Regions from separate parts of the Streptomyces sp. NPDC001663 genome, predicted to be linked through region 2. Evidence: predicted binding sites of a transcription regulator. Region 2 holds the regulator's gene; the other holds the start of a gene.

Region 1 (14,201 bases), on a different contig from region 2:
GACGAGGGCGAAGGGTTCGTCGCTCGCGCCGGTGACGGGGTCGACGGTGAGGGAGGGCAGGACGACGCCGACGCCCACGAGGGCCTCTCGCAGGGTTTCGACGACTTCTTCGGTCGACCGCACGTTGCTCGTACCTCCACGCTGAGTTTGCTATTTGCAACACAGCGTGTCGGTTGCGTGTCTAACCTGGCCATAAGGGGCTGCCCAACAACGCCTGCTGTTCGACCGGGAGTTGCACATGCCAGGACCGAAGGACCTCGACCCGTCGTCATCGCCGCGTGCGCTGCTGGGGGCGGAGTTGCGCCATGCGCGCGAGAAGAAGGGACTCAGCCAGGAGGCCTTGGGCTCGCAGGTGTTCGTGAGCGGTACGTTCATCGGCCAGTTGGAGGCCGGGACACGGCGCCTGCAGCCGGACATGGCTCCAATGCTCGACAGGGCGCTCGGCACGGACGGCTTCTTCGAGCGGAACTGTGCCGCGGCCAACAAGTCCAAGTACCACGAGGATTTCGCGGAGGCGGCGGAGGCAGAGGCCCAAGCCACGACGATCAGGGAGTACGCACCGCTCCTGATCCCAGGACTGCTCCAGACACCCGCATACGCAAGGGCCGTGAACCGCGCGTACGATCCGACGGCCCTGGAGGAGACAATCGACGAGTGGGTGGAAGGCCGCAGGGAGCGGACTCGCCTTCTGGACCATCCAACAAAGCCGCTGCTGTGGATGGTGCTTGACGAGGCTGCGTTGTGTCGGGAGACCGGTGGCCGAGCGGTGATGGCGGAGGCTCTGCGTCACATCGCCGGTCTGGCCCGCCGGAGCCGGGTCATCGTGCAGGTGCTGCCACTCAGCGCGGGAGCGCACGCGGCGATGGAGGGCGCCCTGAAACTCATGGAGTTCGAGGAAGCCCCTCCACTGGTCTACTTCGAGGGCGTCGGCACCGGACGGCTGGAGGACGACCCGGCCACAGTCACCCGACTGCGGTTCAGGTTCGATCTCCTCGTGGCCTCCGCACTCTCACGGGAGAAGTCCCTGGCTCTCATCGAGGCGTTGGCGCAGGATTACGCCCATGAGGAACATCTCTGAGGACGACCTGAGCACGGCCACCTGGTACAAGTCGAGCTACAGCGGAGGCGGCGGAAACAACTGCCTGGAAGTAGCCGCCGGCCACCCCACCCTCGTCCCCGTCCGCGACTCCAAGAACCCCCACGGCCCGAAGCTCGCGTTCCGGGCGGAAGCCTGGTCCGCGTTCGTTGCGGGCGTGCAGAGGGGAGCCGGGGCCTGAACCGGACCGCCGGCAGCGACTGAACAGCCCCCGCCAGGTGCTCCGACACCTGCGGGGGCTTGACCATCGAGATCGAAGAGGCGATCCAACGGCATCTCCCCCGTGAACGTCACCCTGAGCACCGAGAAGCTCGGGCATTGCGCACACTGATACCTATGAACCACGCCCAGCTGACCGCCCTGGGCCGCGCCCTCCGCCTCCTGGGCGAGCACGGCGAGGCCCTCACCGCCGACACTCCGGACGCCAGGCTCCACGAGGTCAAGGCCGATCTCCGTCGCGCCCTGGACCTGCTGGACGAGAGCGTCACCGGCGCCGCGCCCGCCACCCGCTGCCCCGAGCACCCGAACGGCCCGGTCGACGAGAACGCCCACGACCTCTGCCTGCTCTGCGAGACCCGCCGCCGCGCGGCCCGCCGCGCCGAGTACAACGGCGGCCCCGTCCCCCCGCACGCCACCGAGACCGTCCCCTCCCGCTACGGCGTCAGCGCCGACCGCCCCCAGCCCCAGCAGCGCTGGCTGCCGGAGGCGTGGAACGGCCAGGCGTGGCAGCTGTGCGGCACCCCGCGCCGCGACCGGCGCGAGGCCGAGATCTATCTCGCCGCGCAGAGGCGCGGACCGAGGCCGGCGATGGCGTACCGGCTCGTCCATGAGTTCACCGACTACGAGGTGCTGCGCGTCTGGGGTACGCCGGTGAAGGTCGACATCGAGCCGCTCGGCAATCTCTAGCGGCTACTTCAGCAACGGCAGCTCACCGAACTCGTACCCCTCCCACAGCCGCCGCGACGCCTCCTCCGGATAAGGCCTGACCTCGGGCTTCGCATCCAGCACCTGGACCAGCCGCTCCTCGTTCCCGTACGCGGGCCAGCCCGGCTCCCCGGTCCGCGCGAACGCCGTCCACGACGCCCTAAAGCGCGCCGACAGCTCCTCCGCCTCCGCCGGAACCCCGCTCCCGGCGAACAGCAGAAGCCCCAGATCCGCCTCGAACGTGCCGAAGAGCAAGGGGACGTCCAGCGCGTGGCACGCCCCGAGGACCCCGCCGCTCCCCGGCGCCGGCCAGGTCAGCTCATAGACGTGCGCGCGACCACCGGCCGCGATCTGCGCCTCGGCCAGCCGGAGCGACGGCATCCCGAAGAGCCAGTCCGTCTGCACCCGTTCGAACAGCTCACCGGGCGTCGCCTCGGGGAAAGCGGCACGATACGACCGCTCCCCCTCCACGCCTCCGGGCGCGAACGTCCGCAGCGCCCAGGCCGCCTGTTCCTCCCCGATCTTCCCGAGCTGCCCGCCCATGGCGAGGAACAGCCGGAACTCGTCGCGGTTGTGCCCGACCAGCAACTCCACGTCCCGCGCCGCGCCCGCCGCCACCGCCTGCCACGGAGGAGCCGGCAGCACCTCGCCGTCCACCACGGGCGAGAAGGGCGTGGCCGTGGGCGCCACCTGCCCCCAACGGTCCGCGTACGCCCGCATGTTCGCCCCCACCGCCTCGCCCGCCGCCGTGAGTCGGCGCGGATCGACGGTGGCCAGGTCGGCCGCGGTCGGCGACAGACCGGCCTCCACGGCGATCGCCCGGGCGATGTCCCGGGCCAGTTCGTCGGAGAAGTACGTGCCCGGCACACTCTGCGCGATCGCCCGCCGGAACAGCCCCCGCGCGCTCGGCATCGCCAGCAGCGAGGCCACCGACCCCGCGCCCGCCGACTCCCCGAAAACCGTCACCTGCCCGGGGTCGCCACCGAACGCGGTGATGTTGTCCCGCACCCATTCCAGCGCGGCGACCTGGTCCAGCAGCCCCCGGTTGGCGGGCGCCCCTTCGATACGCGCGAATCCTTCGACGCCCACCCGGTAGTTGAGGGTGACGACGACCAAGTCGCCGTCTCGGGCTATGCGTTGGGCGTCATAGCCGGGGCTGCCGGAGTGGCCCAGCTTGTAGGCGCCGCCGTAGATCCACACCATCACCGGGCGGAGCGACGCCGAATCGGCTTCCGGGGTCCAGACGTTGACGGTCAGCCAGTCGTCGCCCTCGGGCACGTCCAGCACGCCCGTCCTGCCCATGAAGGCGGACTCCTGCGGAGGCGGCGGGCCGAAGGCGTACGCCTCCCGAGTCCCCTCCCAGGCCCGTACGGGCCGCGGCGCCGCGAACCTGGCCTCCCCGACCGGCGGTTCGGCGAACGGTATTCCGCGGAAGACCGTGAGCCCGCCCTCCCTGCGCCCGCAGACCGCTCCGGTGGCGGTACGCACGACCGGGCCTTCAACTGTCGTCATCGGTCACCATGCCTCTCGATCAGCTCCCGCGTCCGTTCCTCGTCCAGTTCGTACACCGTCTCGTGGGCCCGCGGATCACGCGCGTGGAAGGTGTGGAACATCGGCCCCGTCGCTCCGCCCAGCTCCACCAGCGAGGCGGACGCCCCGCGCACCGCACGCTCGGTCCCGGGCGCGGTGGTCAGGTCGATGCGGTTGACGATCCCCGGCGTGACCCACACCGGCACCGACTCCAACAGCCCGAAGAGCTGGAGGTGGTAGTGCCCGGTGAGCACGACCCGTACGTCACTCCCCCGGACCGCCTCCGCCAACCCGCCCGGATCACGCAGCCCGAAGACCTGCTGGGTCGCCGAGATGTCGAGGGCGATCGGCGGATGGTGAAAGGCAAGGACGGTGCCCCGCTCGGCGGGAACACTCAACACACCCCGCAACCAGTCCAGTTGGGCCGCACCCAAGTGCCCGTACACCTCCCCCGGCACAAGCGAGTCCAGCGTCACGAACCGCCACCCGCCCACCGTGCTCACCGCACACCGCTCGGCGCCGGTGGTGTGCGCACGGTCGCTGCCGTCGACGGCGAGATGCCCACTGCCGAGCACCTTGGCGAAGGCCTCACGCTCGTCGTGGTTGCCGGTGGTGTAGAAGACGGGCGCGTCCATACGCCCCGCGAACTCGCCGATCAGCTCGCGCACGGTCGAATACGCCTCCACCGCCCCGTCGTTGGCGAGATCCCCGGTGACGACGATCGCGTCCACGCCGCGCTGGTACCGCAGTTCGTGGAGCATGAGCCGGAGCGAGTCGGTCGCGTTGACGCCGTGCTTGTTGGGGGCGTCGGTGCGCTCTATGTGGGTGTCTGACAGATGCAGGATCCGCATGTCACGAAACGCTAGCCGCCCGCCACATCGTCGTCACCACCTGCCCCGTGGGGAGGAGGATCTCATCGCGGACGGCGAAGCCCACGCTCTCGTACCGCTTGAGATTGGCGGGGTTGGTCGACTCCAGATAGGCGGGCGCACCGAGCTCATCGATACGCGCAAGACTCTCGGCCAGCAGCCCCATGCCGAGCCCCTTGCCGCGGTGGTCCGCGTGAGTGCCGAGGATGGTGAGGTAGAAGAAGGGCTCGGCGGGATGGACCGCCTCGAACTGCTCCCCGACGGCCATGACGGCTCGGGCTGTGTCGGGGCCGGCGGCCTCCGCCAGCCGCTCCTCGAGCCCGCCCATCTCTGACTCGGTCAGCTCGATACCGCCCGGCGGGATCCAGATCGCTGCGGCTTCGGCGCCGGGTGTCACCAGAGTCCACGGGTAGCGGAGGGCAGAGGTGACATAGACCCGCCACATGACAGCTGCCTGGGCGGCACGCCGCAACTTGTCCGGGAAGGCCGGGCCCCACACCGGATCGTGGAAGAACGCGGAAGTGAAGGTGGCAACGATGGCGTCGATGTCGGCGGCGGTGGCGATGCGAGCGAAACCCTTCGTCATACCCACCATCTTCAGCCCGCGTACACGGACGAGACCAGCTCAGCCATTTCCAGCCCGTCCGGCGTACACGGACGAGACCAGCACAGCCAATTCCAGCCCGTCCGGCGTACACGGACGAGACCAGCACAGCCAATTCCAGCCCGTCCGGCGTTTGAGGACGAGGCCCTTGGGCCGATGGGGGTCTGGGGGCGCAGCCCCCAGGGACAGCAACCCCCACCACCCCGCACGGTTTTCAGCTCAGCGAGCGCAGCGAACCCGCGTCGTACGGCGCCAGCTCATCCACCCGCCCCGCAAGAACCTTCGCCGCCCACTCCGGATCCTGCAGCAGCGCCCGCCCGACCGCGACCATGTCGAACTCCTCGGCCTCCAGCCGGTCGAGAAGGTTGTCGATGCCCTTGACCGGCGCCCCTTCGCCCTGGAAGCCCTTGAGGAAGTCACCGTCGAGGCCGACCGAGCCAACGGTGATGACCGGCTTGCCGGTGAGCTTCTTCGTCCAGCCGGCCAGGTTCAGGTCCGAGCCGTCGAACTCCGGCAGCCAGTAACGGCGGGTGGAGGCGTGGAAGACGTCGACACCGGCGGCGGCCAGCGGCGTGAGGATCGCCTCCAGCTCCTCCGGGGTCTCGGCGAGCCGCGCGGTGTACTCCTGCTGCTTCCACTGCGAGTAACGGAAGATGATCGGGAACTCGGGGGACACCGCCTCGCGAACCGCCGCGACGATCTCGGCCGCGAAGGTGACACGGCCGACGGCGTCACCGCCGTACGCATCCGTACGGCGATTCGTGCCCGCCCACAGGAACTGGTCGAGGAGGTAGCCGTGGGCGCCGTGCAGCTCCACGCCGTCGAAGCCGATGCGCTCGGCGGCGGCAGCGGCCTCCGCGAACGCGCCGATGACGTCGTCCACGTCCTGCTGGGTCATCGCCCTGCCGGTCGGCTCGGCGCCCGCGTTCACCAGGCCGGAGGGGCCGACGGCGGGGGCGTCGGCGTAAGGAGCCTGTCCCTGCTCGCGCACCATGCCGATGTGCCACAGCTGCGGGACGATCGTGCCGCCGGCCGCATGCACGTCCTCGGCGACCTTGGCCCAGCCCGCGAGCTGCTCCTCACCGTGGAAGCGCGGTACGCGGTCGCTGTTGCCGGCCGAGTCGTGGCCGACGTACGTCCCCTCGGTGACGATCAGCCCCACACCGGCGGCCGCACGGCGCGCGTAGTAGGAGCGGACGTCCTCGCCGGGGATGCCGCCCGGGGAGAACATCCGGGTCATCGGCGCCATCACGATCCGGTTCGGGACGGTGAGACCGCCGAGCGAGATCGGACGGGACAGGATCTGGGCCGCTCGGGAGGCGGGCGTGGTGACGGTCACCTGGGGGACTCCTCGTGAAGGCAGTGTTAACCGGTCGGTATGTGCACACGCATTGTTGCACCCCCTTAAGCAACCACCTATGTGCTGCCCCACATTCCGGTCCACGCGAAGTCCCTATGTGATCCAGAACACGCCCGAGGGCGGCACTCCCTGTCGGAACAGGGAGTGCCGCCCTCGGTCTCGTACGAATGCGTACGGCGATGGACTCGCGATCCTCGGGAGGATCAGAAGTCCATGTCACCGCCCGGCATACCGCCACCGGCGGGCGCGGCGGCCTTCTCCGGCTTGTCGGCGATGACGGCCTCGGTGGTGAGGAAGAGCGCGGCGATGGAGGCGGCGTTCTGCAGGGCAGAGCGGGTCACCTTCGCCGGGTCGATGATGCCTTCCTTGACCAGGTCGACGTACTCGCCGGTCGCGGCGTTCAGGCCGTGGCCCGGGGTCAGGTTGCGGACCTTCTCCACCACGACGCCGCCCTCGAGGCCGGCGTTGACGGCGATCTGCTTCAGCGGGGCCTCGAGCGCGAGCTTCACGGCGTTGGCGCCGGTCGCCTCGTCACCCTCCAGGTCCAGCTTCTCGAAGACGGAGGTCGCCTGGATGAGCGCCACGCCACCACCGGCGACGATGCCCTCCTCGACGGCCGCCTTCGCGTTGCGCACGGCGTCCTCGATGCGGTGCTTGCGCTCCTTGAGCTCCACCTCGGTGGCGGCACCGGCCTTGATGACCGCGACACCGCCGGCGAGCTTCGCCAGGCGCTCCTGCAGCTTCTCGCGGTCGTAGTCCGAGTCGCTGTTCTCGATCTCGGCACGGATCTGGTTCACGCGACCCGCGACCTGGTCCGAGGAACCGGAGCCGTCGACGATGGTGGTCTCGTCCTTGGTGATGACGACCTTGCGGGCCTTGCCCAGGAGGTCCAGGGAGGTGTTCTCGAGCTTGAGACCGACCTCCTCGGAGATGACCTCGCCGCCGGTGAGGATGGCGATGTCGTTGAGCATGGCCTTGCGGCGGTCGCCGAAGCCCGGGGCCTTGACGGCGACGGACTTGAAGGTGCCGCGGATCTTGTTGACGACCAGGGTCGACAGGGCCTCGCCCTCGACGTCCTCGGCGATGATCAGCAGCGGCTTGCCCGACTGCATGACCTTCTCCAGGAGCGGGAGCAGGTCCTTGACCGAGGAGATCTTGGAGTTGGCGATCAGGATGTACGGGTCGTCGAGGACGGCCTCCATACGCTCCATGTCGGTGGCGAAGTACGCCGAGATGTAGCCCTTGTCGAAGCGCATACCCTCGGTGAGCTCCAGCTCCAGACCGAAGGTCTGGGACTCCTCGACGGTGATGACGCCTTCCTTGCCGACCTTGTCCATGGCCTCGGCGATGAGCTCGCCGATCTGGGTGTCGGCGGCGGAGATGGAGGCCGTCGAAGCGATCTGCTCCTTGGTCTCGACATCCTTCGCCTGCTCGAGCAGGGCACCGGAGACGGCCTCGACGGCCTTCTCGATACCGCGCTTCAGGGCCATCGGGTTGGCGCCGGCGGCTACGTTGCGCAGACCCTCCTTGACCAGGGCCTGGGCGAGAACGGTCGCGGTGGTCGTACCGTCACCGGCGACGTCGTCCGTCTTCTTGGCGACTTCCTTGACCAGCTCGGCGCCGATCTTCTCGTACGGGTCCTCGAGCTCGATCTCCTTGGCGATGGAGACACCATCGTTGGTGATCGTGGGGGCGCCCCACTTCTTCTCGAGGACGACGTTGCGGCCCTTGGGGCCGAGCGTCACCTTCACGGCGTCCGCGAGCTGGTTCATGCCGCGCTCGAGGCCGCGCCGCGCCTCCTCGTCGAACGCGATGATCTTGGCCATGTGAAGTGGTCCCTCCAGGACTGGGGGTGATTCCTTCGGACCGCGCCCGCGCCCGCGACGGACGGCTCGCACACCTCGTGGTTCCTTGCCCCACCCGGCCTGCGGGCCTCACCGACCCGGTCCTTCTTTGTCACTCTCACCTTCAGAGTGCTAACGCCAATGATTAGCACTCGCCCCCTTCGAGTGCAAGCGCCTCTCACGGTCCGAGCCCACCCCCGGACCCCCGTCCCACGGCCCGTCCCCGGACATGCCGAGGGGCCCGCACCTGCTGGTGCGGACCCCTCGAAGAAGAACGTCGCTGCAGTTAACCCGGCGCGTGCTTCAGCTGGTCGCCAGACGGACCATGTCCGCCTGCGGCCCCTTCTGGCCCTGCGAGATCTCGAAATCGACCCGCTGACCCTCTTCCAGGGTGCGGTAGCCGTCCATCTGAATCGCGCTGTAGTGGACGAAAACATCCGCACCACCGTCGACCGCGATGAAGCCGTACCCCTTCTCCGCGTTGAACCACTTGACGGTGCCCTGAGCCATGCCTAACTCCCCTATTACTGGCCCTTGCACAGATCCACACTTCGCGGATCCGGGTCAGACCTCACCCCCCACGGTTGGGGGCGTGCGCCGGAACGCGTCGACCGCGGCTGAATGTATCTGCCCAACTGCCGTCTGCAACAGGTCAATCGGACGAGAATTCCGGGCAAGACCGGTCGGGAATTTACGGAGAATTCGCCTGAATTCAGGGCAAGTCGGGCCCCATAAAAGGAGCATAAGACGCAAAAGACCTGCACACTTTGGCTGCTTCTCGTCGCATCCGGAGCCACTACTCATATGCATCCGGCATGCAGAAAGCAGCAGGTTCCCCAACTGTACCGTGCTCAACCATGCAGAATTGCCCCCTCCGCTTCTCTCACGGAGGGGGCAATTCGGTGAACTCTTGGTAACCGGCGTTACCGACGGTAATAATCGGGTCGGCCGGTACGCTCCGTCAGCCTCCGGCGACGGCCGGGATGATCGAGACGCCCGCACCGTCCGGAGTCGCCGTCTCCAGCCCCTGCTCGAACCGCACGTCGTCGTCGTTCACGTACACATTGACGAAGCGGCGCAGCTTGCCCTGGTCGTCGAGGACGCGGGCGGCGATACCCGTGTGGTTCTTCTCCAGATCGGCGATGACCTCGCCGAGGGTCGCACCTTCGGCGGCGACCTCGGCCTGCCCGCCGGTGTAGGTGCGCAGGATGGTAGGGATGCGGACGTTGACGCTCATGCTTATGACCTCCGGTCGGGTAGCGCCCCTTCAGGGGCGCGGGGAACTGCGCGACAAGCCCCCACAGTCCCGCAGACGAACAACTACCTCTTAGCCGAGCCCGGCCTCACGGAACGACTCAAGGTTGGGGCGAATCGTCGCCGTAAGACCCGTACCCGCCACCGCATCCAGCGTCTTGAGCCCGTCACCGGTGTTGAGCACGACCGTGGTGAGGCTCGGGTCCAGCAGACCGTTCTCGATCAGCTTCTTCGCCACACCAACGGTCACCCCACCGGCGGTCTCCGCGAAGATGCCCTCCGTGCGGGCCAGCAGCTTGATGGCGTCCACCACCTGCTCGTCGTTCACGTCCTCCACCGCTCCCCCGGTGCGACGCGCGATGTCGAGCACGTAGGGACCGTCCGCCGGGTTCCCGATCGCCAGCGACTTGGCGATCGTGTTCGGCTTCTGCGGCCGTACGACGTCAAGGCCCGCCTTGTACGCGACCGACACCGGCGAGCAGCCCTCCGCCTGTGCGCCGAAGATCTTGTACGGCTTGTCCTCGACGAGCCCGAGCTTGATCAGCTCCTGCAGCCCCTTGTCGATCTTCGTGAGCTGCGAGCCGGAGGCGATGGGCACCACGAGCTGGTCGGGGAGCTGCCAGCCGAGTTGCTCGCAGATCTCGTACGCCAGGGTCTTGGAGCCCTCGGCGTAGTACGGCCGCAGGTTGACGTTGACGAAGCCCCAGCCCTCGCCGGCCGGGTCGCCGATCAGCTCGGAGCAGAAGCGGTTCACGTCGTCGTAGTTGCCCTCGATGCCGACGAGCTCGCCGCCGTAGACCGCGGCCATGACGACCTTGCCCTGCTCGAGGTCGTGCGGGATGAACACGCAGGAGCGGAAGCCGGCGCGGGCCGCCGCGGCGCCCACCGCACCGGCCAGGTTGCCGGTGGAGGAGCAGGAGAGAGTGGTGAAGCCGAAGGCCCGCGCGGCCTCCAGCGCCTGGGCGACGACACGGTCCTTGAAGGAGTGCGTCGGGTTACCGGAGTCGTCCTTCACATACAAACCGCCGGTGACACCGAGCTCGCGCGCCAGGTTGTCGGCCTTGACCAGCTTGGTCCAGCCGGGGTTGATGTTCGGCTTGTCGGCCACGTCCGCCGGGACGGGCAGCAGCGGCGCGTAACGCCAGATGTTCGCGGGTCCCGCCTCGATCTGCTTGCGGAGCTCCTCGGTGTCGTAGGCCGAGAAGTCGTACGCGATCTCGAGCGGGCCGAAACACTCCTCGCAGGCGAAGACCGGTCCGAGGGGTACCCGGTGACCGCATTCGCGGCAGGAGAGCGCCGCGGCGGGACCCAGGTCTACGGTCGTCGTGGAGTCGGTGGTGCTTGCAACAGTCTGCGCAGCCATGTGAGGCGAGGCCCTTTCTCCTCATCTTCCTCACGACGCATCTCGCCGTGAGACGGATTTGGCACCTTCCCTAGCCGGGAGCCTCGCGGAATGATCAACGTTGATCTACGAGAGCCGGCTGGAGGGTTGCCGGGGCTTCATCGGGCCGTTTCCCTCTGCCCCTCTGGATGAGCGGTATTCGGTTGTAAACACGGGGCGACCCCCGACATGCGATGGTCACCAGCGTTGTTCAAGACTGTAACCGAAGGCCAGGACAGTTGAGATAGCCGTCCGAACCGCGAGATGGATCACAGATGATCCCCTCTCGCCGAGAGAACGCAGAGGAGCCGCCTACGTGCTGGAAGAAGTCGAGCGCTGGCTGAGCACCCGCTCCTGGTCCCTGACCGATCGCCCGCTGCACAAGATCCTGGCCGCAAAGCAGCGCACGGGCCAGTCGGTCAGTGTCGTGCTGCCCGCGCTCAACGAGGAGGAGACGGTCGGCGACATCGTCGCGATCATCCGTCACGACCTCATGCAGCAGGTCCCGCTGGTCGACGAGATCGTCGTCGTCGACTCCGGATCCACCGACCGTACGTCCGAGGTCGCCGCGGCGGCCGGGGCCAGGGTCGTCCACCGCGACGACATCCTGCCCCGCATCCCGACCGTCCCCGGCAAGGGCGAGGTCCTGTGGCGCTCCCTGCTCGTCACGAGCGGGGACATCGTCTGCTTCATCGACGCCGACCTGAAGGAATTCTCGTCGGACTTCGTGTCCGGGATCGTGGGCCCGCTGCTCACCGACCCCGGGGTCGATCTGGTCAAGGGCATGTACGACCGCCCGCTGGCCGGCGCCGCGGGCCAGGGTGGCCGGGTCACCGAGCTCATGGCGCGCCCGCTGCTGAACATGCACTGGCCGCAGCTGGCCGGCTTCGTGCAGCCGCTCGGCGGCGAGTACGCGGCCCGGCGCAGCCTGCTGGAGCAGCTGCCGTTCCCGGTCGGGTACGGCGTGGAGCTCGGCATGCTGATCGACGCGCTGCACCTGGTGGGCCTGGACGCCCTCGCCCAGGTCGACGTCGGTGTGCGCAAGCACCGTCATCAGGACGGGCAGGCGCTCGGCCGGATGGCGGCGGCGATCTACCGTACGGCCCAGCTCCGGCTGGCCCGCGGACACCTCATCCGCCCCTCCCTCACCCAGTTCGAACGGGGCGAGGACGGATTCGAGCCGCGCACCTACTCGGTGGACACGGAGGAGCGGCCGCCGATGGCGGAGATCGCGGAGTACGCCTCTCGGAAGGTCGCCTGACGGCGCACGTTACGTGCCGTATACGGTGCATCCGCCGAGGGCGACCGTACGTTTGAGCGTTTCCGGGCCGGGCTAGGTTGAGGCGTATGGCTTCCACGCACGGCGCTGCTCATCAGGTCCTGGTCGCGTCCAATCGCGGCCCGGTCTCGTACGAAGTGCAGGAGAACGGCTCGCTGGCCGCCAAGCGCGGCGGCGGCGGGCTGGTCTCCGGTCTGTCCGCGATCGGGCCCGACGCGGGCGCCCTGTGGGTGTGCTCGGCGCTGTCCGACGGCGACCGCGAGGCCGTGCGGCGCGGGGTGGGCGAGGACGGTGTGCGGATGCTGGACGTCCCTGCCGACGTGCACGCGGACGCGTACAACGGCATCGCGAACTCGGTCCTCTGGTTCGTCCACCACATGCTGTACCAGACGCCGCTGGAGCCGGTCTTCGACGCGGAGTTCCGGCGCCAGTGGGCGTCGTACGAGACCTACAACCAGGCCTTCGCCGAGGCGCTGGCGGAGGAGGCGGCCGAGGGTGCCGCGGTCCTCGTACAGGACTACCACCTGTGTCTGGTTCCGGGGATGCTGCGGGAGCTGCGGCCGGATCTGAAGATCGGGCACTTCTCACACACGCCGTGGGCGCCGCCGGAGTACTTCGCGATGCTGCCGGACGACATCCGGGTGCGGCTGATGGAAGGCATGCTCGGGGCCGACCGGGTGGCCTTTCTGACCTGGCCGTGGGCGACGGCGTTCCAGAAGTGCGCGGAGCAGGTGGACCCCGACCGCTGGATCGGCGCGTGGCCCACCGGCGCCCCCAGGTCGATCGAGCACCTGCGGGACGAGCGGATCGACTGCAGGACGTACATCGGCGTCCACGGCCTCGGCGCCGACGCCGAGTTCCTGCAGGCCCGTTCGCACGAGGCGGACGTCGAGGAGCGCATGGCGGCACTGCGCGAGGAGATCGGCGCGGGACGGAAGACCGTCGTCCGGGTCGACCGGACCGAGCTGTCGAAGAACATCGTGCGCGGTCTGCTGGCGTACCGGCAGCTCCTCGACGACCACCCCGAGTGGCGCGAGCGCGTCGTGCACGTCGCCTTCGCCTACCCCTCCCGCCAGGACCTCGCCGTCTACCGGGACTACACGGCCGAGGTGCAGCGACTGGCGCAGGAGATCAACTCCCAGTACGGGACGCCGGGTTGGACCCCGGTGGTGCTGCACGTCAAGGACGACTTCGCGCGGTCCCTGGCCGCGTACCGGCTCGCCGACGTGGCCCTGGTCAATCCCATCCGGGACGGCATGAACCTCGTCGCGAAGGAGGTGCCGGTCGTCTCCGACCACGGGTGCGTTCTGGTGCTGTCGCGGGAGGCGGGGGCGTACCAGGAGCTGGGCAAGGACGCGATCGCCGTGAACCCCTACGACGTGGTCGGCACGGCCCGCGCGCTGCACGAGGCGCTGACCATGCCTGCGGAGGAGCGGGCGGAGCGGACGAAGCAGCTGGCGGCAGCGGCGACCGCGCTGCCGCCGGCGCAGTGGTTCCTGGACCAGTTGCAGGCCCTGCGCGAGCTGACCGATCAGCCCGCCTGAGCCGCCAGTCCCCGCAGCAGTCGTACGACTCCTTCCGGGCCGTCCACCACGACGTCCGCCCGTTCCCGCAGTTCCGTCACCTCGTCGCTGCCGCTGCACACCAGCAGGCCCGGTACGCCGTCCGAGCGGAGTTTGTCCACGGCGGCGAAGGCGGGCAGGTCGCCGAGGTCGTCGCCGGCGTACAGGACGGCCTCGGCGGAGATCTCGCGGACGTACTCGAGCAGGGCCACGCCCTTGTCCATGCCCGGAGGGCGCAGTTCCAGGACCATGCGGCCCGGCTCGACGATCAGGCCGTGCCGGGTGGCGAGGTCGGTGAGGGGCTCGCGCAGGGCCTCGAACGCGGCCTGGGGGTCGGCCGCCCTGCGGGTGTGCACGGCGACGGCGCGGCCCTTCTCCTCGATCCAGGTGCCCTGCCAGGCGCCGATCCGGTCGAGGAAACCGGGCAGTTCGGCGCGAACGGCGGCAACGCCCGGGTGCGGGGCGGGCGCGCTGACGTCGCCGCTGACCGCGTCCCAG
Region 2 (14,201 bases):
GGGCCGCCTGCCAGGGCACGATGGCGTCGACGCCGACCTCGGTCATCGTCTCCACGGCCAGCTCGCCCCGGTCACCCTTGGGCAGGGCCTGGACGACGGTGATACGGGGCGCGGGCTCCGGCTCCTCGGACACCGAGGCCAGGTGGACGATCAGCCGGTCCTTGCCCTCGGCGGCGATCACCTCGCACTCCGCGTAGCGTCCCGCGCCGTCGGTCAGGACGACCGGCTCGCCCGGCTGCAACCGCTTCACGGAGACCGCGTGCCGCCCCTCGGGACCGTCGAGGACGAACTGCCCTCCGGCGCCTTCGAGTTGCTCGACGACGAACACCGGCGCCGTCATCGCAGGTCGCCCTTGGCGGACAACGCTGTCTTTGCGGCGTCGAGTTCGGCGGCCAGCACCTCGACCAGCCGACCGGCGGCCAGTTCGCGGGCCATGCGGTGGCCCTGGCCGGCCCACAGCGCCATGCCCTGCGCGTCGCCGGACGCGGCGGCCTTCTTGCGGATCGGCGAGGTGATGTGGTGGACCTCGGGGTACGCGGCGGGGGCGTAGGGGCCGTGCTCGCGCATGAAGCGGTTGACCAGGCCGCGGGCCGGGCGGCCGGAGAACGCGCGCGTCAGCTCCGTGCGCGTGAACAGGGGGTTGGTCAGCGCCTGCTTGTGGACGGCGTTGGCACCGGACTCCGGCGTCGCGAGGAACGCCGTGCCGAGCTGGGCCGCGCTCGCGCCCGCCGCAAGGGCCGCGGCGATCTGTCCGCCGCGCATGATGCCGCCGGCAGCGACGATCGGGATGGTCACGGTCTCGCGGACCTGGGCGATCAGGGAGAGAAGTCCGATGCCGGAGCCGTCGTTCTCCGGGAGGTCGCGGTGCGTGCCCTGGTGGCCGCCGGCCTCCACACCCTGCGCGATCACCGCGTCGGCGCCGGCCCGCTGCACGGCGAGCGCCTCCTCGGCGGTGGTCGCGGTGACCAGGGTGAAGGTTCCGGCACCGCGCAGGGCCTCGAGGATCTCGCGGCTCGGTACGCCGAAGTGGAAGGAGACCACCGGGACCGGGTTGTCCAGGAGTACGGCGAGCTTGGCGTCGTAGCCGTCGTCGCGGCCGCTGTCCGGGTCACCGAGCTCGGTCTCGTACCAGGCGGCCTCACCGGCCAGCTGGTGGGTGTAGATCTCTACGGCGCCGGGGTCGGCGTACTCCGGCTGCGGCATGAACAGATTCACGCCGAAGGGGCGGCTCGTGATCCCCCGGAGCTGTTTGATCTCCTGATACATGCCGTCGGCCGTCTTGTACCCGGCGGCGAGGAACCCGAGCCCGCCGGCCTCGCACACGGCGGCGGCCAGATGCGGCACGGAGACACCGCCCGCCATGGGGGCCTGCACGATCGGATGAGGGAAGAGATCGGTCAGCGCGGAGGACATGACGGCATGTTGTCACGTCCTCCGAACAAGTCCGAATCCGGCCGTCCCCTTGGCACGTGCCTCAGGAATGAACGCGATTCAGTGACCTCTCACGGCTCGCGTCAGCGCCCGTTGAAGGCGTCCTTGAGCCGCGAGAACAGCCCCTGCTGCCCCGGCTGGAACTGTCCCTGGGGACGCTCCTCGCCGCGCAGCTTGGCCAGTTCCCGCAGCAATCGCTCCTGCTCGGGGTCGAGCTTCGTCGGGGTCTGGACCTCGACGTGGACGATCAGGTCGCCGCGGCCGCCGCCGCGCAGATGCGTGACGCCCCGGCCGTGCAGCGGGATCGACTGGCCGGACTGGGTGCCGGGCCGGATGTCGACCTCCTCCATGCCGTCCAGCGTCTCCAGCGGGACCTTGGTGCCGAGGGACGCCGCGGTCATCGGGATGGTGACCGTGCAGTGCAGGTCGTCGCCGCGCCGCTGGAAGGTGGAGTGCGGCAGCTCGTGGATCTCGACGTACAGGTCACCGGCGGGACCGCCACCGGGGCCGACCTCGCCCTCGCCGGCGAGCTGGATGCGGGTGCCGTTGTCGACACCGGCCGGGATCTTGACCGTGAGGGTACGGCGGGACCGTACGCGACCGTCACCGGCGCACTCGGGGCACGGTGTCGGAACAACGGTGCCGAAGCCCTGGCACTGCGGGCACGGACGCGAGGTCATGACCTGGCCCAGGAAGGACCGCGTCACCTGCGACACCTCACCGCGGCCGCGGCACATGTCACACGTCTGAGCGGTGGTGCCCGGCGCCGCGCCCTCACCGTTGCAGGTGGAGCAGACGATCGCCGTGTCGACCTGGATGTCCTTCGTCGTGCCGAAGGCCGCCTCGTCGAGCTCGATCTCCAGCCGGATCATCGCGTCCTGGCCCCGGCGCGTACGCGACCGCGGGCCCCGCTGCGACGCCGTACCGAAGAACGCGTCCATGATGTCCGAGAAGTTCCCGAAGCCACCCGCGCCGAAGCCGCCCGCGCCTGCGCCGCCCGCCTGCGAGAGGGGGTCGCCGCCGAGGTCGTAGACCTGCTTCTTCTGCGGGTCCGAGAGCACCTCGTAAGCGGCGTTGATCTCCTTGAACCGCTCCTGGGTCTTCGGGTCCGGATTGACGTCCGGGTGCAGCTCGCGCGCGAGCCGCCGGAAGGCCTTCTTGATCTCTTCCTGCGACGCGTCGCGGCGCACGCCGAGAACGGCGTAGTAGTCCGTGGCCACTTACGACTCCGCCAGGATCTGTCCGACGTACCGTGCCACTGCGCGTACCGCTCCCATCGTTCCCGGGTAATCCATGCGTGTCGGTCCGACCACGCCGAGCTTGGCGACTGCCTCGCCGCCCGAACCGTAGCCGACCGACACCACCGAAGTGGAGTTGAGTCCCTCATAGGCGTTCTCGTGCCCGATGCGCACCGTCATGCCCGAATCCCCCGCCTCGCCAAGCAACTTGAGGAGCACGACCTGCTCCTCGAGCGCCTCCAGGACGGGGCGGATGGTGAGGGGGAAGTCATGTCCGAAGCGGGTCAGATTGGCGGTGCCGCCGATCATCAGCCGCTCCTCGTTCTCTTCGACGAGTGTCTCCAGGAGGGTGGAGAGCACTGTCGAGACCGTACCCCGGTCCTCCACGTCGAAGCCCTCGGGCAGGTCCTCGACGAGCCGTGGTACGTCCGCGAAACGGCGGCCCGCGACCCGGCTGTTGAGCCGCGCCCGCAGGTCCGCGAGCGAGGCCTCGCCGAACGGCGCCGGGCAGTCGACCATGCGCTGCTCGACCCGGCCGGTGTCGGTGATCAGCACGAGCATCACGCGCGCGGGGGCGAGCGAGAGCAGCTCCACGTGCCGCACGGTCGAGCGGGTCAGCGAGGGGTACTGGACGACGGCGACCTGCCGCGTGAGCTGCGCGAGCAGCCGCACCGTGCGGGCCACGACGTCGTCGAGGTCGACGGCGCCGTCGAGGAAGTTCTGGATGGCGCGGCGCTCGGGCGGGCTCATCGGCTTGACGCCGGCGAGCTTGTCGACGAACAGCCGGTAGCCCTTGTCGGTCGGGATGCGCCCGGCGCTGGTGTGCGGCTGGGCGATGTATCCCTCGTCCTCCAGGGCCGCCATGTCGTTGCGGACCGTCGCCGGGGACACCCCGAGGCTGTGCCGCTCGGTCAGGGCCTTCGACCCGACCGGCTCCTCGGTGCCTACGTAGTCCTGGACGATGGCGCGCAGGACCTGGAGCCGTCGTTCACTCAGCATCGCGCACACCTCCAGAAGTCGTCCCCTAGGCGCTCCGCCTGGCACTCTGTCCGTCCGAGTGCCAGCGTTCCCCGGCCCAGTGTACGGCGGTGGGGTACACCCGGGGCAAGGTCGGCCCCCGTTGACGGGGTCGTACAGCTAGCGTCGCGGTATGACGGTGACTTGGGAAGAGCTGGGGTGGGAGCGGGTGGCGGCGGGGGTCGGGCGGTGCCGTCTGCCCGGGTGGGACTGCACGGCGGGGCTGGTCGTCGGGGAGGGCACGGCGCTCTTGATCGACGCGGGATCGAGCCTCGCGGAGGGCGCACGGTTGCGTACTCAGGCGCAGCAGCTCGCCGGTCACCGTGTGACTCATCTCGCGCTCACGCATCCCCATTTCGACCATGTCTTCGGGGCGGCGGCGTTCGCGGGCACGGAGGTGTACGGGGCGGTGGGCATGGACGCGGTGTTCGAGGCCCGGCACGCGCGCGAGGAGCTGCGGGCGGACGCGGTGGGCAACGGTCTGGACGCGGATGCGGCGGAGGAGGCCGTGGACGCGCTGACGCCTCCGCGCCACCACGTCTCCGGCGAGTGGACGCTCGACCTCGGCGGCGGCCGGCAGGTGCTCCTGGCGAACGTGGGCCCGGGCCACACGGCGCACGACCTCGTGGTGTTCGTCCCCGGCGCCCCGGAGGTCGTGTTCTGCGGCGATCTGGTGGAGGAGTCCGGTGAACCGCAGGCGGGCCCGGACGCCGTACCGTCGCACTGGCCGGCCGCGCTGGACCGGCTCCTGGACCTGGGCGGCGAGGACGCGTTGTACGTGCCCGGTCACGGAGCGGTGGTCGACGCGGGGTTCGTGAGACGGCAGCGGGACGAGCTGGCGGCCCGTTTCGGCGTGTCTCCGTGATCTGTACGACGTCAGGGGCGGGCTTCTCCTATCGTCATCCGAATGCGCCAGTACTCCGCCGATCTGACCCCGCCGTGGAAGAAGCCCAAGCCCGTGCCCGAGGTGCCGGCGGAACCGGGTCTGGTGGTCGAGGAGCCCGGGACCGGTTTCTGCGGGGCGGTGATCCGCTGCGAGGCGGGCACGGTGACGCTGGAGGACCGCTTCGGCAAGCACCGGGTCTTCCCGATGGAGCCGCGGGGATTCCTGCTGGAGGGCCGGGTGGTGACGCTGGTACGCCCCGCCTCCGGCCCTGTCCGCCCGACTCGTACGGCATCCGGTTCGGTCGCCGTCCCCGGCGCACGCGCGCGCGTTGCCCGCGCCGGGCGCATCTACGTCGAGGGGCGGCACGACGCGGAACTCGTCGAACGTGTCTGGGGAGACGACCTGCGCATCGAGGGCGTGGTCGTGGAGTACCTGGAGGGCGTGGACGACCTGCCGTCGATCGTGGCGGACTTCGCGCCCGGCCCGGACGCCCGTCTCGGCGTCCTGGTGGACCACCTCGTCCCCGGCACGAAGGAGTGGAGGATCGCGGAGTCGGTGACGAGCGAGCACGCGCTGGTCGTCGGCCACCCGTACATCGACATCTGGGAGGCGGTGAAGCCGGCGACCCTGGGGATCGCGGGCTGGCCGCGGGTGCCGCACGGGCAGGACTGGAAGACGGGGGTGTGCCGGGCGCTGGGGTGGCCGGAGAACACGGGTGCGGCCTGGCAGGGGATCCTGTCGCGGGTGCGGTCCTACAAGGACCTGGAGCCCGAACTGCTGGGCCGCGTGGAGGAGTTGATCGACTTCGTCACGGCTCCTGGACAGTCCTGAACTCGCGGGTGTCGATGCCGGTGTCGAGCACCGGCAGGTGAAGCGTCTCCCCGTACCTCCAGTCGCGCTGACATCGATAGTCGGCGCGCTCGCCGCTGCCGTACGGCTCGGTGAGCACGCGGCATGCAGTCGCTGCCGGATCGACGATCAGGTACACCGGTACACCTGCCCCGGCATAGATCGATCGCTTGGTCACGTAGTCGCGGTGCGCGCTGGCCCGGGAGACGACCTCGACCAGCATGGTGACCGCCTCGACCGGTACGAGGCGGCCGGAGTCCAACCCGGCACCGCGTTCGAGCACCACGATGTCCGGGACAGGCTCGCTCGTTTCCCGGTGCATCTCGACGTACTGGCGCTGCAGCCGCCGCCAGCGGCTCCGCGGAACACCATCCTGGACGTCGGCCACCGTGCAGTTGTGCACCACGTCCGGGGATCTCGTCATCACGACGTCCCCTCGCAAGAGCTCGGCCCTGATGCCCTCGGGGACGTCAAGCGTGCCGAAGAACTCGATCAGCTGTCGGTCGTTCATGGCGGCACCCTAGGAACAGGCCACGCCCACGCGAGGGCCCGCCCGGGGGCAACCCACCCCCACGAGTGATCAGTCCACCAGGTCCCGCACCACCGCATCCGCCAACAACCGCCCCCGCAACGTCAGCACCGCGCGCCCCTCCTCGTACGGCCCCGTCTGCAGCAGCCCCTCCGCCAGCGCCCGCCGAGAAGCCGCCAGCCCCTCCTCCCGCAGCAGGTCCAGCGGTGCCCCCTCCCGCAGCCGCAGCTCCAGCAGGATGCGCTCCACCCGGCGGTCCTCGTCCGACAGGAGCTCACGGCCCGCGCCCGGCGACCGGCCCGCCGCCAGCGCCGCCGCGTACGCGCCCGGGTGCTTCACGTTCCACCAGCGGACTCCGCCCACGTGGGAGTGGGCGCCCGGGCCCGCACCCCACCAGTCGGCGCCGCGCCAGTACAGCTCGTTGTGCAGGCAGCGGGCCGCCTCGGAGGTGGCCCAGTTCGAGACCTCGTACCAGTCGAAGCCCGCCGCCGACATCACCTCGTCCGCGATCAGATAGCGGTCCGCGTGGACGTCGTCGTCCGTCATCGGGATCTCGCCGCGGCGGATGCGGCGGGCGAGCTGCGTGCCCTCCTCGACGATCAGGGCGTACGCCGACACGTGATCGGGGCCCGCTCCCAGCGCCGCTTCCAGCGACGCCCGCCAGTCGTCGTCCGACTCGCCCGGGGTGCCGTAGATCAGGTCGAGGTTGACGTGCTCGAAGCCGGCCGCACGGGCTTCCGCGACGCACGCCTCCGGGCGGCCCGGGGTGTGCGTGCGGTCGAGGATCTTCAATACGTGCTGCTTCGCGCTCTGCATGCCGAAGGAGATGCGGTTGAAGCCGCCCTGCCGGAGGGTCGCCAGATAGGCCGGGTCCACCGACTCCGGGTTCGCCTCCGTGGTGACCTCGGCGTCGGGCGCGAGGCCGAACTCGTCACGGATCGCCCCCAGCATCCGTACGAGATCACCGGCGGCCAGCAGAGTAGGCGTGCCGCCGCCCACGAAGACCGTGCGGACCGGGCGCGGGTCGTCGCCCAGCACCTTCCTGGCCAGGCGGATCTCGTCGATCAGGGTGTCCGCGTAGTTGTCGCGGGAGGCGAGGACCCCGCCCGTGCCGCGCAGTTCGGTGGCGGTGTAGGTGTTGAAGTCGCAGTAGCCGCAGCGGGTCGCGCAATACGGGACGTGCAGGTAGAAGCCGAGGGGGCGGGCGGCGGCCCCGGTGAGCGCGGATGCGGGGAGTGCGCCGTCGGCGGGGACCGGCTCGCCGTCGGGGAGTGCGGAAGGCATGCCCTCCATTGTCCAGTACCCGTACGACTCCTCACTCCGCCTGCAGCACCAGCAGCGCCAGATCGTCCTCCGGCGGCCTCCCGCCGAACTCGTGCACCAGCCGGCGGATGCGCTCCGCGATCAGCTCGGCGCTCATACCCGCGCACCCGGCGAGCGCGGTGGTCAGGCCGTCGCCGTCGTCGAACATGGCGGTGCCCGAGCGGCGCTCGGTGACGCCGTCCGTGACGCACAGGAGGCTGTCGCCGGGGCCCAGCTCGAAGGTCTCGCTGGTGTACGTCTCGTCCTCTATGACCCCGAGGAGGGTCTGCGGGCGGGCGACCGTGCGGACGGTTCCGTCGGGGCCGAGGAGCAGCGGCAGGGGGTGGCCGGCGGAGGCGAGGGTGCAGCGGACGCCGCCGTCGAAGGGGGTCAGCTCGCCGTAGAGCAGGGAGAGGAAGCGGGTCTGCGGGCCGTCGCCGGGGGCGGGCGGCCGCACCAGGGCGCGGGCGGCGGCGTCCGCGGCCTCCGTGGCGTCGTCGAGGAGGAGGCGGTTGAGGCGGTCGAGGACGTCGGCGACGCCGTAGCCCTCGCGGGCGAGGAGGCGCAGCCAGGGCCGGGCCAGGCCGATGACCACCGCGGCCTCGGGGCCCTTGCCCTGGACGTCGCCGACGGCGAAGCACCAGCGGCCGTCGCCGGCCGGGAAGAGGTCGTAGAAGTCGCCGCTCGGTCCGCCCTTGTCGCACGGCTCGTAGACGAGGGCGCTGCGCACACCCGGGATCTCGGCGACGCCGGCGGGCAGCAGGCCGCGCTGCAGGACCTGGCTGATGGTGGCCTGGCGGGCGTACTGGCGGGCCGCGCCGATGGCGAGGGCCACCCGGCGGCTGAGGTCCTCGACGAGTCCGGTGACCTCGTCGGGGAAGCGCAGCAGCCCGGACCGTCCGATGACGAGCGTGCCCAGCGGCCGGCCGCCCGCGATCAGGCGGTAGGCGAGCGCCGTGCCGTGCTCCTCGCGCATGTCGAAGGCCTCGCCGGGCCAGCGGTAGGGGACGGGCCCCGACCGCAGTCCCTCGGACGGCCGCGGCGGGTCCTTCTCCAGGGCCCGGCGCAGCTCCTCGATGCGGTTCTCGCTGCCGTGCCAGACCCGGGCGAGGCGCGGACCGGGCCCGCCCGTGCCGTCCGCCGCCCAGCCCCCGCGGCCGGTCGCCTCATCCTCCAGCCACACGGCGCACCAGTCGGCGAGGCGCGGCACGATCAGCTGTCCGGCGAGCGCGGCGACCAGGTTCTCGTCGAGCTGCCCGGCGAGCAGGTCGGAGGCCTCGGCGAGGAAGGACAGGGCACCGCGGTTGAGCCAGTCGCGGTCGCGCTCGGCGCGCTGGGGGTCGGGGGCGAGGATCTCGGCGGCGCGCAGTCCGCGCTCCAGGGCGCGCCGGCCGGCGTACGCCTCCATCTCGGCGGCGGGCGTGCTGCTCTCGCCGAGCAGCCGCGCCCACACCGTCTTGGTGCCCCGGCGGAAGGTGATGCCCCAGGACTCGGCGAGCGTCGAGACGAGGCGCAGTCCGCGGCCGTACTCCGGTGTCTCGTACGGCACTTCGGCCTCCGAGTCGCGCGGTGTGCGGGAGGGGTGGTGGTCGGAGACCTCCACGACGAGCGCGCCGGCCGTCTCCTCCAGCCGGAACTCGACGTCGACGTCGGTGCCCGCGTGCACGACGGCGTTGGTGACGAGTTCGCTGACGACGAGCACGGCGTCGTCGACGAGACGGCCGGAGAGGCGTTCGGAACCGGGGAGTCTGTCCTTCTCCCAGTCGGTGAGCGCGGAGCGCACGAGGGCGCGGGCGGAGCCCGGTGCGAGGGGACCGCCGGGCAGCGTCGTGCACGCCCGCGCGCGCGGGTGCGCGCTCCCTGGTGCGCTCGGGCGCGGGTGCGCAGGCGCATCGGAGGCACAGGAAACGGTCTCCTGTTGCATCGGAATGGCCCCCATGGACAGCTCCCCGAGCGGTTAGGTCGAATACGCCTCGGTCGATGCCGACAGAGTGACAGACTGACTGCGCCCATAAGCGCCGAGTTACCGAAGTGGGCCGCCATGAGTGAGAACAGTGCTACGCGTGTGCTCGAAGACGGACAAAAACCGGAACAACTACGAGCATCGGAGCTGCGCCCGCTGCTCGCCGCGATGACCGCGGCCCGGGACGGTGACTTCTCGAAGATTCCGGAGACGGGCCACGGAATGGTGGCCGAGCTGACCGCTGTCTTCAACCAGATCATGGACCGCAGCACCCACTTCAACGGTGAAGTTCAGCGTGTGAAGCGGGAGTTGGTGCGGCACGGCCGGCTCGACGAGCGGGTCACGGCGAGCCCGGGGCAGGGCGCCTGGACCTCCCGGGTCAACGATGTGAACCAGCTCCTCGACGCCCTGGTGGCGCCGGCGGCGAACGCGACGCGGGTGCTCGACGCGGTGGCCGGCGGCGATCTGACGCAGCGGGTCGACCTGCACGACGGCAATCGTCAGTTGCGGGGTGATCTGCGCCGGCTGGGCCGGGCCGTCAACAAGATGGTCGATCAGCTGTCCCTCTTCACGGGCGAGGTGACGCGGGTCGCGCGCGAGGTCGGCACCGAGGGCCGGCTCGGCGGGCGGGCCAAGGTGACGGGCCTTTCGGGCAGTTGGCGGGACGTGACCGAGGCGGTCAACACGATGGCGTCCCGGCTGACCGCCCAGGTGCGTGACATCGCCCTGGTGACGACGGCGGTGGCCCGCGGCGACCTGACCCGCACGGTCACCGTCGAGGCGACCGGTGAGCTGCTCGAACTGAAGCTGACCGTCAACACGATGGTCGACCAGCTGTCCGCCTTCGCCGACGAGGTCACCCGCGTCGCCCGCGAGGTCGGCACCGAGGGCCAGTTGGGCGGCCGGGCCCAGGTGCGGGGCGTCTCCGGCGTCTGGAAGGACCTCACCGACAACGTCAACTTCATGGCCTCGAACCTGACTTCGCAGGTCCGCAACATCGCCCAGGTCACCACGGCCGTGGCCAACGGCGACCTGAGCCAGAAGATCACGGTCGACGCCAAGGGCGAGATCCTGGAGCTGAAGTCCACCATCAACACGATGGTCGACCAGCTCTCCGCCTTCGCCGACGAGGTGACGAGGGTCGCCCGCGAGGTCGGCACCGAGGGAAACCTCGGCGGACGGGCCCAGGTGCGGGGCGTGTCCGGCGTCTGGAAGGACCTCACCGACAACGTCAACTTCATGGCGGACAACCTGACTTCGCAGGTCCGCAACATCGCCCTCGTCTCCACGGCCGTGGCGCAGGGCGACCTCGGCAAGAAGATCACCGTCGAGGCGAAGGGCGAGATCCTGGAGCTGAAGTCCACCATCAACACGATGGTCGACCAGCTCTCCGCCTTCGCCGACGAGGTCACCCGCGTCGCCCGCGAGGTCGGCACCGAGGGAAACCTCGGCGGCCAGGCGCAGGTGCGGGGCGTGTCCGGCGTCTGGAAGGACCTCACCGACAACGTCAACTTCATGGCGCTCAACCTGACTTCGCAGGTCCGCAACATCGCCCAGGTCACCACCGCCGTCGCCAACGGCGACCTCTCCAAGAAGATCACCGTAGACGCGCGCGGCGAGATCCTGGAGCTGAAGGACACCGTCAACACGATGGTGGAGCAGCTGCGCGCCTTCGCCGACGAGGTCACCCGCGTGGCCCGCGAGGTCGGCACCGACGGACGGCTGGGCGGACGCGCCCAGGTGCTGGGCGTCTCGGGCGTGTGGCGGGACCTCACCGACAACGTCAACTACATGGCGGACAACCTGACTTCACAGGTCCGCAACATCGCCCAGGTCACCACCGCCGTCGCCAACGGCGACCTCTCCAAGAAGATCGACGTGGACGCCCGCGGCGAGATCCTGGAGCTGAAGACCGCCATCAACACCATGGTCGACACGCTCTCCTCCTTCTCCTCCGAGGTCACCCGCGTGGCCCGCGAGGTCGGCTCCGAGGGCCAACTCGGCGGCCAGGCAAGGGTCGAGGGCGTCTACGGCACCTGGAAGCGCCTGACGACGAACGTGAACGAACTCGCGTCGAACCTGACCACCCAGGTCCGCGCGATCGCCGAGGTCGCCTCCGCGGTGGCCCAGGGCGACATGTCCCGCTCGATCACCGTGGAGACCCAGGGCGAGGTCGCCGAGCTGAAGGACAACATCAACCTGATGGTGGCCAACCTCCGCGAGACCACCCGAGCGAAGGACTGGCTGGAGTCCAACCTGGCCCGCCTCGCCGCCCTGATGCAGGGCCACCGGGACCTGATGGAGGTCGCCGACCTGCTGCTGCGCGAGCTGACCCCGCTGGTCAACGCACAGTACGGGGCGTTCTTCCTGGCCGACCCGGACGAGGAGGGCGCCTCGCTGCGCACCACCGTGCCCACGAAGGGGCTCGCGTTCATCGCCGGGTACGGCTCGGCGCAGGGCGCGACGGTCGAGACCGGCGGCCTCCCGGTGCACGGCCTGGTGCGGCAGGCGGCCCGCGAGAAGAAGCGGATCCTCGTCGAGGAGGCACCGCCGGACTACATCAAGATCAACAGCGGGCTCGGCGAGGCGGCGCCCACCAGCGTCGTCATCATCCCGATCCTCTTCGAGGACAAGCTCCTCGGTGTGATCGAGCTGGCGTCCTTCTCCCGCTTCTCCGATGTGCACCTGGCGTTCTTCGACCAGTTCGTGAACACCATCGCCGTCGCCATCAACACCATCATCGCCAACTCCCGTACGGAATCGCTGCTCGGCGAGTCCCAGCGGCTGGCCATGCAGTTGCAGGAACGCTCGGACGAACTCCAGAAACAGCAGGCCGAGTTGCAGCGCTCGAACGCCGAACTGGAGGAGAAGGCCGCCCTGTTGGCGACCTCCTCCCAGTACAAGTCGGAGTTCCTGGCGAACATGTCGCACGAGCTGCGCACCCCGCTCAACTCCCTGCTGATCCTGGCCCGGCTGCTCTCCGACAACCCGGACGGCCATCTCTCCGACCAGGAAGTGCAGTTCGCGACGACCATCCACCGCTCTGGCTCGGACCTGCTCCAGCTGATCAACGACATCCTGGACCTGTCGAAGATCGAGGCCGGCCGGATGGACGTACGCCCGAAGAAGCTGCCGCTGATCAAGCTGCTCGACTACGTGCACGCCACCTTCCGCCCGCTCACCCTCGACCGGGGGCTCGCCTTCGAGGTGTCGGTCGGCGAGGACGTGCCGCGCGAGATGTACTCGGACGAGCAGCGGCTGCAGCAGATCCTGCGCAACCTCCTGTCCAACGCGATCAAGTTCACCGCGACCGGCCGGGTCGAGCTGCGCGTCAACCGGATCAAGGACCCCGAGCACATCCACGTCCGCGAGGGCGGCGACGACGTGATCGCCTTCGCGGTCTCCGACACCGGCATCGGCATCGCGGCCGAGAAACTCCCGGTGATCTTCGAGGCGTTCCAGCAGGCCGACGGCACCACCAACCGCAAGTACGGCGGCACGGGCCTCGGTCTGTCCATCAGCCGCGAGATCGCGGGCCTGCTCGGCGGCCGTATCGTCGCCGAGAGCGAGCCCGGCGAGGGGTCCACCTTCACGCTGTACGTGCCCGTCGTCAGCCCCGGCCACGCGGCGACCGGACCAGTCCCCGAGGACCGTGAGCTGCCGGTGCCGGAGCAGTTGTCGACCGAGCCGTTCACCGCCGCCTCGCACGACGTGGACGACTCCTGGCCGGCCCCCACCAAGCTGGAGGCGTGGAAGTCCGGCCGGGCGGGTCAAGTGCTGCCCGGACGGCGGGTGTTGATCGTCGACGACGACATCCGCAACGTCTTCGCCCTCACTCATGTCCTCGGCCGCGTCGGCATGCCGGTCCTGTACGCGGAGAACGGCCGCGAGGGCATCGAGACCCTGGAGCGCAACCCGGACGTCGAACTCGTCCTGATGGACATCATGATGCCGGAGATGGACGGCTACGAGACCATCTCCGCCATCCGCCGCACCCCCCGCTGGAGCGGTCTGCCGATCGTCGCCCTGACCGCGAAGGCGATGCCCGGAGACCGCGAGAAGTCCATCGGGCGGGGTGCGAACGACTACGTACCGAAGCCGGTGGACGTCGACCAGCTGCTGACGGTCGTCTGCGCTCTCCTGGATCCGGAGGGCCCGGGCGAGACCACCGACACCGCCGACCCGGAGCCGGGCACGACCGTGGAGGCGGCGATCCCGCCAATCACCGAATGAGGCACACTCACCATGAGCGCTGAGGCAACGACCAACGAGCGCGCCAGCATCCTCCTCGTGGACGACATGGAGGACAACCTGATAGCGCTGGAGGCCGTCCTGGGGTCCCTCAACGAGCCGCTGGTACGGGCACGTTCGGGCGAGGAGGCGATGAAGGCGCTGCTGCGCCAGCACTTCGCCCTCGTACTGCTCGACGTACGGATGCCCGGCATGGACGGATTCGAGACGGCCGCGAACATCAAGCGGCTCGACCAGACCAAGGACGTCCCGATCATCTTCCTGACCGGTGCGGACGACGACTCCGGCTACGCCTTCCGCGGTTACGCCACGGGCGCCGCCGACTACCTGACCAAGCCCTTCGACCCGTGGGTCCTCAGGGCGAAGGTCACCGTCTTCCTCGACCTGCACCGCAAGAACCAGCAGTTGGAGCGGTTACTGGCCCAGGAACAGGCGGACTACGGGGAGGTGGGCGCCCGACTGACGCTACTGGAGAGAGATCTCGACGGCGACGACCCGGACCTGCCCGCATTGCGCGAACAGGTCCGAGAACTGCGCCAGCTTGTCGCCAGGGGACGCCTGTAACGCCCGTCAGGGGCGCGGGGAACTGCGCGACAAGCCACGACGAACCCGCAGCCGCCGAACAGTCCCGAGCCACCCCCTACGCTTCGCGTGTCCCGGCGTACATCTCGTCGATGAGGTGCTTGGCTGCATCACTGCGGGGGACGACCCCCGCACCCCCAGCAGCACCCAGGG

What was found. Region 2 encodes HrcA, which represses chaperone genes, less so after heat shock. Its sites were predicted from a motif close to TTNGCACTCNGNNNNNCNGAGTGCNAA; they were not measured.
Region 1: groL (chaperonin GroEL) is a predicted target of HrcA. The motif match lies at 8,337-8,363, and genes of this name have one in related genera.

What each region holds. Positions count from the first base shown of each region.
Region 1 covers NZ_JBIAUR010000007.1:153,904-168,104, reverse strand. The annotation lists gene ACFY1L_RS23355 (hypothetical protein) at 1-123, opposite strand, end outside; gene ACFY1L_RS23350 (Scr1 family TA system antitoxin-like transcriptional regulator) at 239-1,078, shown strand; gene ACFY1L_RS23345 (DUF397 domain-containing protein) at 1,062-1,277, shown strand; gene ACFY1L_RS23340 (hypothetical protein) at 1,433-2,002, shown strand; gene ACFY1L_RS23335 (carboxylesterase/lipase family protein) at 2,006-3,532, opposite strand; gene ACFY1L_RS23330 (metallophosphoesterase family protein) at 3,529-4,401, opposite strand; gene ACFY1L_RS23325 (GNAT family N-acetyltransferase) at 4,403-5,005, opposite strand; gene ACFY1L_RS23320 (NADH:flavin oxidoreductase) at 5,238-6,362, opposite strand; gene groL (chaperonin GroEL) at 6,587-8,209, opposite strand; gene ACFY1L_RS23310 (cold-shock protein) at 8,531-8,737, opposite strand; gene ACFY1L_RS23305 (ubiquitin-like small modifier protein 1) at 9,189-9,464, opposite strand; gene thrC (threonine synthase) at 9,555-10,844, opposite strand; SAM riboswitch class I at 10,863-11,018, opposite strand; gene ACFY1L_RS23295 (glucosyl-3-phosphoglycerate synthase) at 11,179-12,123, shown strand; gene ACFY1L_RS23290 (trehalose-6-phosphate synthase) at 12,210-13,685, shown strand; gene otsB (trehalose-phosphatase) at 13,673-14,201, opposite strand, start outside.
Region 2 covers NZ_JBIAUR010000003.1:303,327-317,527, reverse strand. The annotation lists gene ACFY1L_RS11930 (16S rRNA (uracil(1498)-N(3))-methyltransferase) at 1-340, opposite strand, end outside; gene ACFY1L_RS11925 (nitronate monooxygenase) at 337-1,413, opposite strand; gene dnaJ (molecular chaperone DnaJ) at 1,515-2,651, opposite strand; gene hrcA (heat-inducible transcriptional repressor HrcA) at 2,652-3,668, opposite strand; gene ACFY1L_RS11910 (MBL fold metallo-hydrolase) at 3,820-4,551, shown strand; gene ACFY1L_RS11905 (DUF3097 domain-containing protein) at 4,594-5,403, shown strand; gene ACFY1L_RS11900 (Uma2 family endonuclease) at 5,381-5,932, opposite strand; gene hemW (radical SAM family heme chaperone HemW) at 6,002-7,234, opposite strand; gene ACFY1L_RS11890 (SpoIIE family protein phosphatase) at 7,266-9,191, opposite strand; gene ACFY1L_RS11885 (HAMP domain-containing protein) at 9,294-13,448, shown strand; gene ACFY1L_RS11880 (two-component system response regulator) at 13,461-14,030, shown strand.